DNA from 2 places in the Halioglobus sp. Uisw_031 genome. Region 1 is predicted to be linked to the other one. Evidence: predicted binding sites of a transcription regulator. Region 1 holds the regulator's gene; the other holds the start of a gene.

Region 1 (7,492 bases):
ATGCCCGAAACCCAACTGGAGCAGACGATGTCGAGTTTTTACCACCGACACCACCACGTCCTCCTGTGCACCACAATCATTGAAACGGGCATTGATATCCCCAATGCCAACACCATTATTATTGACCGTGCTGACAAGTTGGGCCTGGCACAGTTGCACCAGTTACGCGGACGGGTTGGACGATCTCACCACCAAGCCTATGCCTACCTTCTCACTCCCCCGCGCTCCGCGATCAGCAAAGATGCAGGTAAGCGACTGGAGGCCATTGAGGCCGCCGGTGACTTAGGATCAGGCTACTTGCTGGCCACTCAGGATCTTGAAATCCGTGGCGCCGGAGAATTGCTTGGCGATGAGCAGAGCGGTCAAATCCATAGCGTCGGCTTCTCCATGTATATGGATATGTTACAAAGAGCCGTTGCATCACTGAAGCGCGGGGAGATACCCAATGTTGATGCACCGCTGGACCAGGGCACAGAAGTAAACCTGCACGCACCAGCGTTGATCCCCGATGACTACTTGCCAGACGTCAACGGACGGCTCATTTTATACAAACGAATCGCCGCCGCTGCCAGTGATTCCGAGTTGCGGAGCTTGCAGGTCGAAATGATTGACCGATTCGGCCTGTTGCCACTGCCCGTGAATAACCTATTTCAGGTATCCCGATTGCGCCTCAAAGCTCAAGATCTGGGGATCCGTACTATTGAAGCAGGACCTGAGGGTGGTAGTATCGATTTCAAAGTGACAACGCCTGTGGATCCTATGAGCCTGGTCAAGTTGGTCCAATCAGACCCCCGCTCTTTCAAGCTGGCAGGAGCCACGAGGCTGCGTTTCGAGCAACGTTTACCTGACATCGATGAGCGGCAACGGTACCTTGAGCAGCTAATGGACACTTTTATCACAGAACCCAATAAGAGCACCGATGATGCCTGACCGACTACTCGCGCAATTTGCCCTGCCCTTCGTCTGTGCGGCATTGCTATTCCCGCTGTCCACCGAGGCCAAGACAGATACGTGGTATCAGGTTGAGCTGATAGTGTTTAGTCATCCTGCGGGGAACGACGCTGAGCAATGGGACGCGACACCAAACCTTGCATACCCCAGCGCATCACGCTTGCTGGCAGATGAAGTCAGCACGCCAGTAGTCATATCTCAGTCCGAGCAAGCGACACCAACAGCCCCAGTGCAACCGGCGGCGTTCACCCTCCTCCCCTCTAGCCAACAAGCGCTGCGCAACAAAGCCGCCGCGATACAGCGCAGTAGCCGCTATCAAATACTCTTTCACGAGGCTTGGAATCAGCAGATGACCGATCAGGCCAACGCAAGACCCATTGTACTGGATCGATCAGGGGATGGAGGAGCATGGCCTGAGTTGCAAGGAACGATCAAGCTCTACGTCGCTCGCTACCTCTACCTCGAAACTAACCTGTGGCTCAACACCCGGGGCGAATACCTGCCGGGCTCTTGGCGTATGCCAGCGCCCCCAATAGGGCCCTCTTCCCTCATTTTTGAGGCGCCGGAGCCAGAGCTGGAGCCAGAGCCAGAGCTGGAGCCAGAGCCAGAGCTGGAGCTGGAGTTGGAGCCAGAGCAGCCCCAGCGTGAGACCATCACCGCAGATCCGGCAATCGATCTTGAGTTTCAGCGGGTACCCTCAACCCTCATCACGATCACCGAGAGCGCAGAAACACTTGAGCCAATCTACCCCTTCCGCCATGCCGTTCGGTTATATCAGACACGCCGCATGCGCAGTGGCGAAGTGCACTACATCGATCATCCCATGCTCGGCGTTATCGTGAAAATAACGCCACTGCCTGATCCGAGGTCGCAGGCTAAGCCGCAAGCCAAGTCAGAGTAGCCCAATACATCAATGACGCGAAGAGACTCAACGATTTCGCAGTAGTTGGTTTAGTAGCTGCCTGACAACGGCAGCCTCTCGCAGCAGAATGTCTTGCATCATGGCCAAGGTGAGAGGCAAATCGCCAAGGCCGGCGGCAGGATTCACCACCATGCACACCGAGGCATACGGAAGCCCGAGTTCGCATGCCAAAGCAGCTTCGGGCATGCCTGTCATGCCAACCACATCACATCCATCGCGCGCCATACGCTGCACCTCCGCCGACGTTTCAAGACGTGGCCCCTGAGTGGCGCCATAAACACCTGAGGCTTCATGGGGGATATTGGCAGAATCCGCGGCGGCCAGCAGCTCCATGCGCAACCCTCGCTCATAGGGCTCGGTAAAGTCGATATGCATCAACTTATCCTCTTGTCCCTCGTCGAACGTATGTTCACGCCCCCAGGTGTAATCAATGACCTGATGCGGGATCACTAAGCGTCCGGGTCGCATCGATTCTGTAATACCGCCCACCGCGTTTATGGCGACCACCGCGCCAACCTCCATGGACTTAAGCGCCCACAGATTGGCACGGTAGTTAATTCGATGGGGTGGAATCGCTCCGGGGCTGCCGTGACGCTGCAGGAAAAACAACGAGTGCTCCCCCAACCGCCCTTCCTGTATCGGCCTGGAGGGCTCTCCGTAGGGTGTTTGTACACAGTGCTCCTTGAGCACTTCCAGACCCTCTAGGTCATCGATTCCGGTCCCTCCGATAATGGCAAGCGGCCTCATGCTGTGTGCGCCTGCGTTGTGTTTTCCACGCACACAACACAAGGCAGAAATTCGCGATCTGCACTGCTATGGCAAAAATGGGTCAGCATACTCAATGTCTCTTCCTCTCTGTGCCCGCCGCTAGCGCAGGCGGAGCTGTCTAAATCAAGGTTATCTCGCTCTGGTCGATAAAAATTATACGGCTTTTCAAACGGATAACGTCTATCTGCACCACACAGCGAGCCACTAGCGCACTACAACGACCAGCGCAGTGAATTCAATTGAACCTGATACCCTGTGTGGTGTCGAGGATAACTGAGAGCGCTTCGAAAATCGCATGCCATATCCACTCTGACGCATAATCTAGGCGCTTGAGGCGCTATTGTCTTTCCCCGCTAATACTGTATATAATCACAGCACCTGTATAAAACCACATAGGGTGCTTGCAATGGAAAAACTGACGCAACGGCAGCAACAGGTGCTGGATATTGTACGCCATCACATTGAAGACACGGGTTATCCTCCTACCCGAGCCGACATCGCGCGCACACTCGGATTTAAGTCAGCCAACGCAGCTGAAGAGCATCTCAAGGCTCTAGCACGTAAGGGGGCGATTGAAATGATCGCAGGTGCTTCACGTGGCATCCGATTACCCGAGAGCGCAGGCATCCCGATCGTAGGGCGAGTTGCCGCGGGGCATCCCATATTGGCGCAGGAGCACGTAGAAGACTACTGCTCTTTGCCTTCAAATTTTTTCAAACCACATGCAGACTTTTTCCTGACGGTACAGGGAGACAGTATGATTGACGTCGGAATTCTCGACGGAGATCTACTTGCGGTGCATAGCACCCCAGTTGCAAAAAATGGCGACATTGTTGTGGCGCGCATAGATGACGAGGTCACTGTAAAACGCCTCCAGCTCACTAACAAAAAGCATCTGCTGCAATTGCTGCCGGAAAACCGTGACTATCAGGCGATAAGTGTAGATCTGCGGGAACAGGCCTTCAGTATCGAAGGCCTCAGTGTCGGTGTATTGCGTCGTGGAAATTAACGCTTAGTGCAGTATTCGCGGCGAGTCCTGCGCCGTCTCCAGTTCGTCATTTCCAGATTCAGAAATGGCCGCAGCCGCTTGAATACCCGCCTGAATCATCACTCTGGCAACTTCAAGACCGTTGTCCATGATGTAGGCACGCGCTTCGTCAGAAAACTGGATTGTTAATAACGGCTCTGACTCATCATCAGCACGCTGCACGACAATTTCTCCATCTCCACGATCGACTATTTCAAGCAGTGATGCTGGCATTCAACAAACCTCAATCCGTTAGCGTCGGCTGCTATTCTAACAGCAGCCGAGCAGAACTGCCTCCACAATTTCTCGTTTGTTAGAGACCCCTGCGCGCATTCAGGTCTTTTTTGCTGCGCGTTTCGGGCCTGTCGGAGCCGCTTCCTCAAGCCACTTACCCTTCTGATACAGCGCCTTCCAACCCGTTGGCTTGCCGCCGCTCTCAGTCATCACATACTGCTCCTTAGATTTTCGGCTAAACCGTACCTGAGCCGGATTTCCCTCTTTGTCTGCGGTTGGCGCACTAAAAAGAAAGGTGTACTTGGGATCAATTTCAGACTGATGCGCCAGCAACTCAGTCACCAGCGGGGCTCGCGTTTCCCGATTGCGAGGGAATTGGCTGGCGGCCAAAAATAGGCCTGCCGCACCGTCGCGCAAGATGTAGTGGTCCTCGACTTTTTGGCACTCCAGTTCCGGCATCGGTACTGGGTCCATCTTGGGCGGTGCTGCCTCCCCACTGCGCAGAAGCTTGCGTGTATTCTTACACGTTTCCGCCATGCACCCAAAGTACTTGCCAAAGCGACCGTTTTTAAGTTGCATTTGCGAGTCACACTTATCGCAGTCCAGAATCGGGCCCTCGTAGCCCTTTATTTTGAACTTACCCTCCTCTACCTCAAAACCAGAGCAGTCAGGATTATTGCCGCACACATGCAACTTGCGGCCCTCGTCGATAAGATAGCTGTCCATCGCGGTATTACACAACGAGCACCTGTGCTTGGCACGCAGCAGTCTCGACTCCGCCTCTTCATCAGCATCCTCCATGATCGCTTCATCACCTGCGGTCAGGTTGAGTGTGTTCTTGCAACGCTCTTTAGGTGGCAGTGCATACCCGGAGCAGCCAAGAAATACGCCAGTACTCGCAGTGCGCACCTGCATCGGACGACTGCATGTGCTGCACTCGATATCCGTCATAGTCGGCTCATTGAGCTGCATGCCGGCGGGTTCATCCTCCCCCGCTTTCTCCAACAGGCCACTAAATTCAGCGTAGAAACTGTCTAGGAGGGCGTGCCACTCTAGTTTGCCCTGAGCAACTTCGTCGAGCCTCTCTTCCATGGAGGCGGTGAATCCATAGTCCAATAATTCGGTAAAGCTGGCTTGCAAACGTTGGGTGACGATATCGCCCATTTTTTCAGCATAGAAGCGCTTATTGTCCAGTCTCACGTAACCCCGATCCTGGATCGTGGAAATAATGGATGCATAAGTTGACGGTCGTCCAATACCGCGTTTTTCCATTTCACGCACCAGACTTGCCTCACCATAACGCGAAGAAGGCTTAGTAAAATGCTGGACTGGATCGAGTTTGAGCAGCTTCAGAGTCTGCCCCTCCACGATATCGGGCAACACTGCATCATCCGTTTTACGGCTTGCAGGCACCAACACACGGGTATAGCCATCAAATCGAACAATACGACCCTTAACATTCAGCTCATAATTACCTGCGCTGCAGGTGACCAGTGTTGAAGTGTATTCGGCATCACACATCTGTCCGGCAACAAATTGACGCCAGATCAACTCATAGAGTCGCTCAGCATCTCTTTCCATACCGTTTAGGGCAGTCTGCAGTATCGTCACATCCGATGGACGTATCGCTTCGTGAGCCTCTTGGGCTCCGTCTTTGGATGAAAAAATCTTTGCTGTTTCAGGCAGGTAAAGCGGCTCAAAGTTCGAGCTTATGTAGCCGCGACAGGCCGCCACTGCTTCAGCACTTAAATTCGTCGAGTCCGTGCGCATATAGGTAATGTAACCGGCCTCATAGAGACGCTGAGCCATCATCATGGTCTTCTTAACACTGAAACCAAGCCGCGTGCTGGCAGACTGTTGCAAGGTAGAGGTGATGAAAGGCGCTGGCGCTTTGGAGCGAGTAGGCTTGTCCTCTCGCTTGCTTACGATATACGGTAGTTTTTCCAGCTCAGCATTCGCAGCCATAGCGCTAACTTCATCGCTAGGTCTAAAATCTGCACCGTTGTGCTTGCGTACCTGAAAGCGAACTTCTTCGCCTTTAGTTCCTTCCAGGTCGGCATGAATTTCCCAATATTCGTCTGGCACAAAGGCGCGTATTTCGCGTTCACGCTCTACGATCAAGCGCGCCGCAACCGACTGTACCCGACCGGCGGACAAGCCTCGGGCAACCTTGGACCACAGTAGGGGCGACACCATAAAGCCCACCACTCTGTCTAAAAACCGGCGCGCCTGCTGAGCATTGACACGGTCCATATCCAGAATAGATGGACGCTCGAAGGCTTCAGTAATCGCCTTCTTTGTAATTTCATTGAATACGACACGCTGGTATCTGGACGGGTCTCCCCCTATTGCCTCTTTCAAATGCCACGCTATCGCCTCCCCCTCGCGATCAAGGTCGGTCGCAAGATAAATGGTATCGGCCTTGGCAGCGAGCTTTGTCAGCTCGCTGACGACTTTTTCCTTACCAGGGAGTACCTGATAACTTGCCGCCCAGTGATCATCAGGGTCAATACCCATGCGCCGGACAAGTTGTTGCTTCGCATTCTTTTTCTTGTAAGCCGCTTTCTGCTTCGGTGCCATCTTCCGCGTACGGGCAGCCTGCGCAGCCCGCGCTTTGGGGTCAGCCTGATTGATGTTATTGCCGGAAGTCGGCAAATCTCGGATGTGGCCAACGCTTGATTTTACGATGAAGTCCGGCCCCAGGTACTTATTAATGGTCTTAGCCTTCGCCGGTGACTCTACGATAACAAGTGATTTACCCATAAACTCCTTTCATACACACAAAAATTCAGTCTACGCCAGATGAGAAGGCGCGAAAAAGCAGCATATATAAGTCGCTATGTCGCTCGGGTCAAGTGAAAACAACAACTCTCAACGTATTAATTGCTCACACCACCCCTCGAGAACCTGTCTTATTTGCTCCACACCTTCCTCCCCAGATGCTTCCGTCCAGTAAATACCGCAACTGAATTGGTCTACGGCGGCCACGCTTATATCTACCGACAGCGCCTGCAGTTGCGCGGGCACGGGCAACCGATTCCCCAAGCTGCGCCACCCCTCCGGGGCATGCACCCAAGTACCAGACTCTATCGGACCAGCTCGCTTGTTTGGGAACCGACGACCATAGTAGATGACCTGCCCGCCTGAAACGGAGGCAGACAATGGGACGCCACCGACATCGGGCAAAGCGCGAAACTCGACAAACATGCCATGCACGGCAGCATACTCGCGCATACCGGCAACTTTACGCTGTCTCTTGGAGGGAAGAAAATGGCTCAGTGGCGCCAGCGCCAGTGCTACAACAAATATAATAATAAAATATGTCAACATTCATCCGCCCACTTCAGGTCAACCCCCTGTAATGCCGACTAAAATAAAGCCTGGGCTGGGTTGTTCGACGCGTATTGTATGCTATAAATGAGGCTAGCTTGTCATTCTGGAGCAAAGTCATGTCTCAATACAAAAACATTCTAGTCGCCGTCGACCTCAGTGAGGACACGACGTCAATACTTCAGCGGGGCCGCGCGATTGCTGATCCCGACGGCGCTGAATTACATTTGATTCATGTTATCGAGCCACTCAGCTTTGCC
Region 2 (7,492 bases), 1.0 Mb from region 1:
GAATTGTAACGAACGTGAGATTATCGAAGGGGGCGTCTCTAATTTCAACTGGCAGGATATCCTGCATAGCGCTTCTAACATGTCACTGTTTGCCGATCGCAAGCTGATTGAGCTGCGTCTACCCAGTGGCAAGCCAGGAGCGGAAGGCAGCAAAGCCCTGTGCGAATATCTAGACATCGCCAGCGGCGACGATGTACTGCTGATTGTGTCGGGAAAAATTGACAAACAATCGACCAATAGCAAGTGGTATAAGGCCCTCGACAAGGCGGGTGTCACTGTCCAGGTGTGGCCGGTGGATGCCAAGAATCTGCCCCGCTGGCTGCAACAAAGAGTCCGCAACGCTGGCATGAGTATCGATGACGATGCCCTGCGGTTGCTGTGTGAGCGGATGGAGGGCAACCTGTTGGCCGCGGTGCAGGAAGTTGAAAAACTGAAACTGTTGGCAGCAGATTCTAAAATTACGATGCAAACGGTCACCGAAGCGGTATCCGACAATGCCCGCTACAACCTGTTCGACATGGCCGATAACGCCCTGAAAGGCAACGCCAGCGTCAGCTTGCGCATGCTGTATGGACTTCGCGCAGCAGGTACGGAGCCCCCAGTGGTATTGTGGGCCTTAGTCCGGGAGATTCGGACTCTTTACGAAGCACAACTGGATTGCGACAGCGGTCAAAGTACACAGCAGGCGCTCAGCTCTCGGCGCGTATGGCAAAATCGCATGCCCTTGATGCAGGCCGCGCTAACGCGCCACAACACGCACTCGTTATCTTTGCTGCTGGAGCAGGCCGCTCGAGCGGACGGCAGTATCAAAGGTTTTGCTGACGGCAAACCCTGGGATAATCTCTCACGTCTGGTCATCACGCTATGCCGGGCTAATTAAGTACTCGCTTGTTTTCTGGCCTATTATAGAATTCGACAGCTCCCAACCCCGTCATTCATAGCTTGCATTCTGTCTTTTTCAATACTACTGTATGTATATACAGTTTTATAGACAGACAACCCCGAGGTGCAGGCTATGAATGAGATGCTGGAACAGATTATCAATCGCAACGACACTTGGCGTGGGCGCCCCCCCCACTTTCAGGGTCAGAGTATTTCAGCGAATAGCGATTGCAACGGCTCTTCGAGCCTTTCCTCTGGCCATGCAGCACTGGATGCACAATTGCAGCAGGGCGGCTGGCCTCTGGACGGTACCATTGAGTTGCTAAGCGACGGCTGTGGGCTGGGCGCCATGGGCCTGTTCCTGCCCGCCATGGAGCGCCTTAGTGACCAGGGCCGCTGGCAAGTATTTATCGCTCCACCCTATACACCCTATGCCCCACTTTTGGCCGCTCGAGGTATCGACACCCAACAGATTTTGATGGTCCATCCTAAAAATCGTCAGGAGCGTTTATGGGCGACCGAACAAGCTCTGCGCAGTACCACCTGCAGCGCAGTATTCAGCTGGCTGGGCGCACAAGACTACAGCTACAGCGAATTGCGCAAACTACAATTGGCGGCCGCCAATGGGAATAGCCTGGCCGTACTGTTTCGCCCCAACCAGGCACACCACAACAGCGCTCCCTCCAGCCTGCGCATGCAGATGCGCGAGTACCGCAAAGTACACATACTCAAGCAACGTGGCGGCAACCAGTCCATCGACGTGGATCTATCTCCCGCAAAAGATGAGCTACTGCAACCACAACTATGGGAATTACCGGTCTGGACAGCTAATAGCCAACACAGTCCTGCAATGGGCGTGTAGCCTGCGGCGACTTAATTGCCCATGCACGCTTGTTTATCCGCCCGCCATAGAGGTTGTAGGTTTCCTAATCACACTCATCTTCACTTACCTGCTGGAGAGTACGAGTCCTATTTCTCTGCAAGGAGATTGGAGCGAACCTGGAATTCAATGACTTCATCATTGTAAACTCGAGAAAAGTCTTCGACTTTTGCGACCAAAATTAGGTGTTGCTGAGGGCCCATTACGTCACATCCTATGTAGGCCTCCGCATGCAGCAGGTACTTTTCTGCCGCCAACTGCCCCCTGTACATTACTTCATCACTGGCGACTGCGCCATCAGGCAACACGGGCAACTCGCCCGGCCTCTTAACAGGACAGTCAGCAGAGGCATTGAATGCCAGACAGATCAGGACAGTCATTAATAAAACTTTCATCAGTAGATCTCCCGCATGTAACTTTAAGTAACATAACTCAAAGAATATGTTACTACTATCTACCCATCGCAGATCAATCACAACCTCGATTCTGCATATTATTCATTAAATATTGTACATAAATAGTGATCTAAAGCAGTGATCCAAAGTTCTAATTCGTGCACCAATTTGTCACCTAAGGTAACAATTAAGGGTACAGAATGTGGCCCAGACACCACAAAAGTGGTGCTTTATCGCTGCCGGCAGAGAAATAGATAGCAATAATACTGTATGTATATACAGTATTATTGCTATCATAAAAATGTTGTCTTTGCCGTTTACAGGCCACTACTCGAGGGAAAAAATTGTGAGCCTTTGGCTGTGCCTGCGCTTTGACCAGCTACCTCTGCAATGCCTGAGCCACTGTGAACAACAGCCCGTGGCAGTCATGGCCGCACAGCGCGTGATTCGTATCAATGACTGTGCCGCCGCCCTAGGAATACGTCAGGGCATGGGTGCCGCGACGGTACGGGCACTCGCAGGCGAAGAGCCGATCCGCTTGCTGGAACGAGACAAGCAGGCGGAACAACGCTGCCTGCAGCAACTGTGCTGCTGGGCTTATAGCATCACTCCTACCCTTTACACCTGGCAATTCGACTGTCTGCAGCTGGAAATCGAGGGCTGCCTAAGTCTGTACCAAGGGCTGGATGCTCTGCTAGCAGAAGTGGCCATGGGCATCAGCAGCCGCGGCTATTGCGCACATCACGGACTGGCGCCGACGCCCAAAGCCGCCTGGCTACTGTCCTTTGCTCCCAGAGTCACGGCCATGGCGATACAGCAACCACTGGAACAACGGCTGAGCCCCCTGCCCCTGAATCTCCTGAAAGAATTCACTGCTACCGTGAACTCTCTACGCCGGGCAGGCCTGCACACAGTGGGTGATGTGCTCGCGCTGCCACCTGCGGCACTGGGCCGGCGCTGTGGCAAAGCGTTTACCCATTTTCTACAACAGCTTATGGGCCAGCGAGAAGACCTGCAGACAGACTACTGCCCCCCCTCGAGCTTCAAAGATGAATATTGGTTTGGCTACGAGGTAAAAACCAACCATGAGCTAACCCCCGCCGTGCAACAACTGCTGCAGTCATTGTGTTATTTTCTGCGCAACACCCAACTGCAGACCAGTGAAATTAACTGGCAGCTAATCAGCAGTGATAAAAAACTACAGAATATCTGTGTGCGCAGTGCCAGCAGCCACAGTGACTGGAAAAACTGGCACCAGCTCACCTGTCTTCGCTTTGAACAACTGAATCTGACCAACAGCGTAGAAGGCCTAGCCCTGGCGTGTCCGCAACTGCAACCCGGCCAGCAGGAAAGTATCGATCTGTTCAACCCCCACAACCAGCGTGAACCTCTGGCTGCCCTGCTAGACCGGCTGCGCAACCGACTGGGATTACAGGCCGTTAAAAAGCTCGGTTGTCGGGACGAGCACCTGCCAGAGTTTGCGATGCTGGTCAGCAACGACCATCCTGGGAATGAACATAGCCCAAGTCCACACTGCGCCCAGCGCCCCTTCTGGTTGATGCCACAACCCAAAGAACTACGCCAACACGGCAAAAATCTGTACTGGAACGGCGCCCTAAGCATGGTATGTGGACCAGAACGGATTGAGGACAACTGGTGGCAAGAGCCGGTGAGTAGGGATTATTACATCGCGGCAGATAAGGGCGGCCAACGCTACTGGGTGTTTCGTGACCGCCTGACCCAGCAATGGTATGTCCACGGGGCTTTTGTCTGACAGCGAACGCCCAGCATCATGCGATCACTCGAACAACACCACCTCCTCAAAACGAGGCAGCGTACTAAAGTGTAATTCAGGATTGTCGGCTGCCTTATCATGCAGAAATAACCGAGTATCTTCCTGCCCCCCGGAAATGAAAGTCACTGCCTGGACCGGCCCCCTAAACGGGCCTTCCGCCGGCCCTGTGAGACTGTCAAAATGAATAGGGATAATATGCGTGGGTGCGGTGGCATCCACTGTCTCGCGCCAGAACGTCTCGCGGTAATCGGCTGTTTGCGACCCCAAACCACCGACGCCGAGAAAGACAATATCAGCGTCCAGACCCTGCAATGCGCCCTCCACATAACCCGCACTACCCACTATTAACCAACTTCCCTTGGGGTGACTGACATGCAGGACCCACGCGGTACCCACGCGGTAATCAAACACGCGCACCGGTGGCACCAAAGGCACGGTAAGCTCTGGGTTTCCCAGCGCACGCTCGCGAATCGCTGGGTCGGGAAACTCAAAATGTCGGGATTCAATCGGCGTAATCACAAACTTCCCCAACTGCACAGGTTCGCGGTCTACCAGCACCTGTATCTGCGACTCGGGCAGCCCCCATCCACGGCCAATATTGGCCGTGGACTCCGAACCAAGTAATAACGCGCCAGTGCGCCTGGCAACCTCTGGCGCATCCATAGCGTGATCATAATGAGAGTGCACCGGCAACACCGCCGCCAATTCAACAACATGATTGTCCGCCAGACCCCGCTCTATGTTCGACAGATCCGGCGCAATTTTTCCCAATAACAAACGCAGGGGACCAGGGCGACTAAACCACCCATCCGTCATCCATTGTGTCTCGCCGTCACTAAACAACAAGGTCGCTGTGCCGCTAAAGCGCACCGTCACCGCATCCTCCGGTATAGGATCGGCACCTAACACTGCCCACTCAGGCTCTACCGGTACCGCTGTGTAAATATTCAGGGCATAAACTAGGAACAATGCCGAGGACAGAACAACCAACAATAACAGTGCCAGAACGCCACGCCGCAAACTCATAAAAAATCCTCTAATTGATGCATTGAGCGCCAGGTTCGTGCAACGCAGACACCGCTTCCTCAGCCCGCTGAGCCGGTGCAATGCTACTTGATAAACTGTGTCGGCTTTTCAATTTCATAAATTGCTTCAGCGATATTTTCCATGCGGCTTGCCAAAATACCTTGGGCGTCATACAAACCCCGATTGTAAAAATAGGCTCCAATTTCCTCGGCAAAAAAATCCAACAAGAAACCCGCATCGAACTGCCCTACTTCCTGATCGAGCTCCTCGTGCAAATAAAGCTGTATCTTGCGACAAATAATATCGCGCTCGTCACTCGTAAATACAATTTCTGACATGATTACCCTTATGATCGATAAGTCTTAAAAAAGTTTTTATGTTGCACTGTATATCCTAATATACTAACGCCATAACATACATTTTCCCCATTTTGTCTTATCTTATTTGCTGCTATTTTGCATTCGAAATAATGCATAAGCGTGATCGCCTGCATGAAAGAACACCGGACTCATCGGCCTAGCAGTTGGACAGCGATCTCGGTGCGTGCAGTGGTCAACTAATTCTCGACCACGGGGTCGGCTTCCATCTGCTACAGTAGTAGCCAGCGCCTACTTATGACTCTTTCTCAACCTGATAACTCTCTATGTAGTCTTGGGCTTGTTGCTCTAACGTTTCAGTATCCATGCCCCAGTCTTCTGGCAAGTACTGGTGCTTCCCATGTTTACCTTTTGGCTTCTGCGCCAAATATCCTGTAATCGCACGTTGATAATCTTGACTGAAAGCCTTTCCTGCTTGGCGATAAACCCCTTCTAATGCTTTCACCGGATCCCTCATTAAATCACTAAAATGTAAGTCGATAAAACGTTGTGGGAGTTCGCCAGCTTGTCTCCTTCGATACACATCCATCATCATGTCATTTCTGGCATTACCCGCAAGCTCTAGCAACTGCTCTGAACCCTCTCTATCACTACGCATGTACCGAGTGGCCGCTAGAGTCGACATACCAGAAGGCACTGTTTTTAATGGATCTCTGTGGTTCAGGATAATCCAAGCGTCAGGATACATCGAGAATACCAAATCAAGCATCGGTAGATACGTTGGTGTTTTTAGTACCCAGTGCGGCACTTTGTTACCCGCATGTTTTTTCCTGTGTTCGAACTGCATCACCTGCATAACAACTTTTTGGTATTTCATCGCCGCCTCAGGATCCATTGGAAACGTTTGTACGTCATGAAGCACCCACCAAAGCATGCCACCAAAAGAGGGCTTTTGAACACCGATGCACTCATCCGGAATGTCCGAACGCAACTCATGTATGGCGGCCATTTGCGGGCAGACATCTAGCCATAAGTCTTGCTCACACTCAGTGAGCCGCAACAGGGTTGCTTCGTCACCCAAGTCATCGGTGGGGTGAAAAGCCTTCCATGCGATGGGTGCCAGTGAGTCTACATCCTGGCTGAGCAACTCAAGCGTAATTGTGGTGCCCGAACGTCCTGTGCCGGTAATAATAAACGGCTCAACAATTTCTTCATTCAGGATTTCGGGCTGCTCGGTGATTTTTTTAGTGAGATATAGTCGGCTTTGCAAACAACGTAAAATCTCTTGTCGCACTTGAAGTCGGCCCATAACATTTAAATCAGCTTCGGCATCTAGGCTTGCAACCAAGCCCTTCAATCGGCCCTGCCAATCACCATCAATACGCTCACCAAAATCACTTAACCCAGTGACACGGCGGCTGGCCTCAATCATTTCGTTGGCTTCGAGGCTGATTAATTCAGCCGCTCCGCCGACTGTCTTGGCCATTAAATTAATCCGGTTGACTAAATCTGGACGAGGGAATCTTTCGGCGAGCGTTTTCATAATAGGCACACATTCAGTGGGAAAAAAACAACGCCACGGTAACGCTGCCCAACAATACGCAAAATATACGGATTACGGCCCACAGTTACCAGACCTAGGGGTCTAAGCTCACGATTGTTAACAACAAGGCCTATTAAGATCTCCGGGGCCAGTTGCGCAACAACAGGGGCCTAAGGCATTAGACTAACAATCTGGTCGCTACAGCATATTTGGCGGCAAATGCTTGTTGTTGTCATCATCATCAGGCTATAAACGTGTCAAATGCGCGATCTAGAGCGAGACTGAAGGATGAGTAAAATTTTTCATGACTTACCCCATGGTCTCTATGAATGGGTGGAACAAAGTGGTGGTGGCTCTATTACACGTCTGGAGCGGCACCTTGCGCGCAGGGAAGCATGGGTAGTGGACATTACCGCACCCGGAGGCCACGTGACGGAAGGATTCCTCCGCTTGGACCGAAACCCGATTAAGGGAAGTGCAGCGTCACTCTATAAAGAAGCTATGATCTGTCAAGCGCTTGAGGACACTGATATTCCGGCGCCAAGGCTGTATGCCTGGAGTGATGACCATTGCGCTGCGTTGCTTGCGCGAGACGCGGGTCGCTCGGACATTGATAAGCTAGAAGACACGGCACGTCAGCGAGCGATTATGCAG

The links. Region 1 encodes LexA, which represses DNA repair genes until DNA is damaged. Its sites were predicted from a motif close to ACTGTNTNTANANACAGT; they were not measured.
Region 2: a site for LexA is predicted at 2,423-2,440, ahead of ABXT62_RS02950 (Y-family DNA polymerase). Genes of this name have one in related genera too.

Annotation. Positions count from the first base shown of each region.
Region 1 covers NZ_CP159826.1:1,659,954-1,667,445, reverse strand. Annotated here, with positions in the region: gene mfd (transcription-repair coupling factor) at 1-930, shown strand, start outside; gene ABXT62_RS07605 (CsiV family protein) at 920-1,852, shown strand; gene ABXT62_RS07600 (S-methyl-5'-thioinosine phosphorylase) at 1,880-2,620, opposite strand; gene lexA (transcriptional repressor LexA) at 3,048-3,650, shown strand; gene ABXT62_RS07590 (hypothetical protein) at 3,654-3,902, opposite strand; gene topA (type I DNA topoisomerase) at 4,002-6,665, opposite strand; gene ABXT62_RS07580 (hypothetical protein) at 6,774-7,232, opposite strand; gene ABXT62_RS07575 (universal stress protein) at 7,352-7,492, shown strand, end outside.
Region 2 covers NZ_CP159826.1:646,548-654,039, reverse strand. Annotated here, with positions in the region: gene holA (DNA polymerase III subunit delta) at 1-880, shown strand, start outside; gene imuA (translesion DNA synthesis-associated protein ImuA) at 1,016-1,744, shown strand; gene ABXT62_RS02955 (hypothetical protein) at 1,852-2,157, opposite strand; gene ABXT62_RS02950 (Y-family DNA polymerase) at 2,504-3,931, shown strand; gene ABXT62_RS02945 (MBL fold metallo-hydrolase) at 3,956-4,978, opposite strand; gene ABXT62_RS02940 (DUF2164 domain-containing protein) at 5,062-5,316, opposite strand; gene ABXT62_RS02935 (sulfotransferase family protein) at 5,591-6,838, opposite strand; gene ABXT62_RS02930 (phosphotransferase) at 7,127-7,492, shown strand, end outside.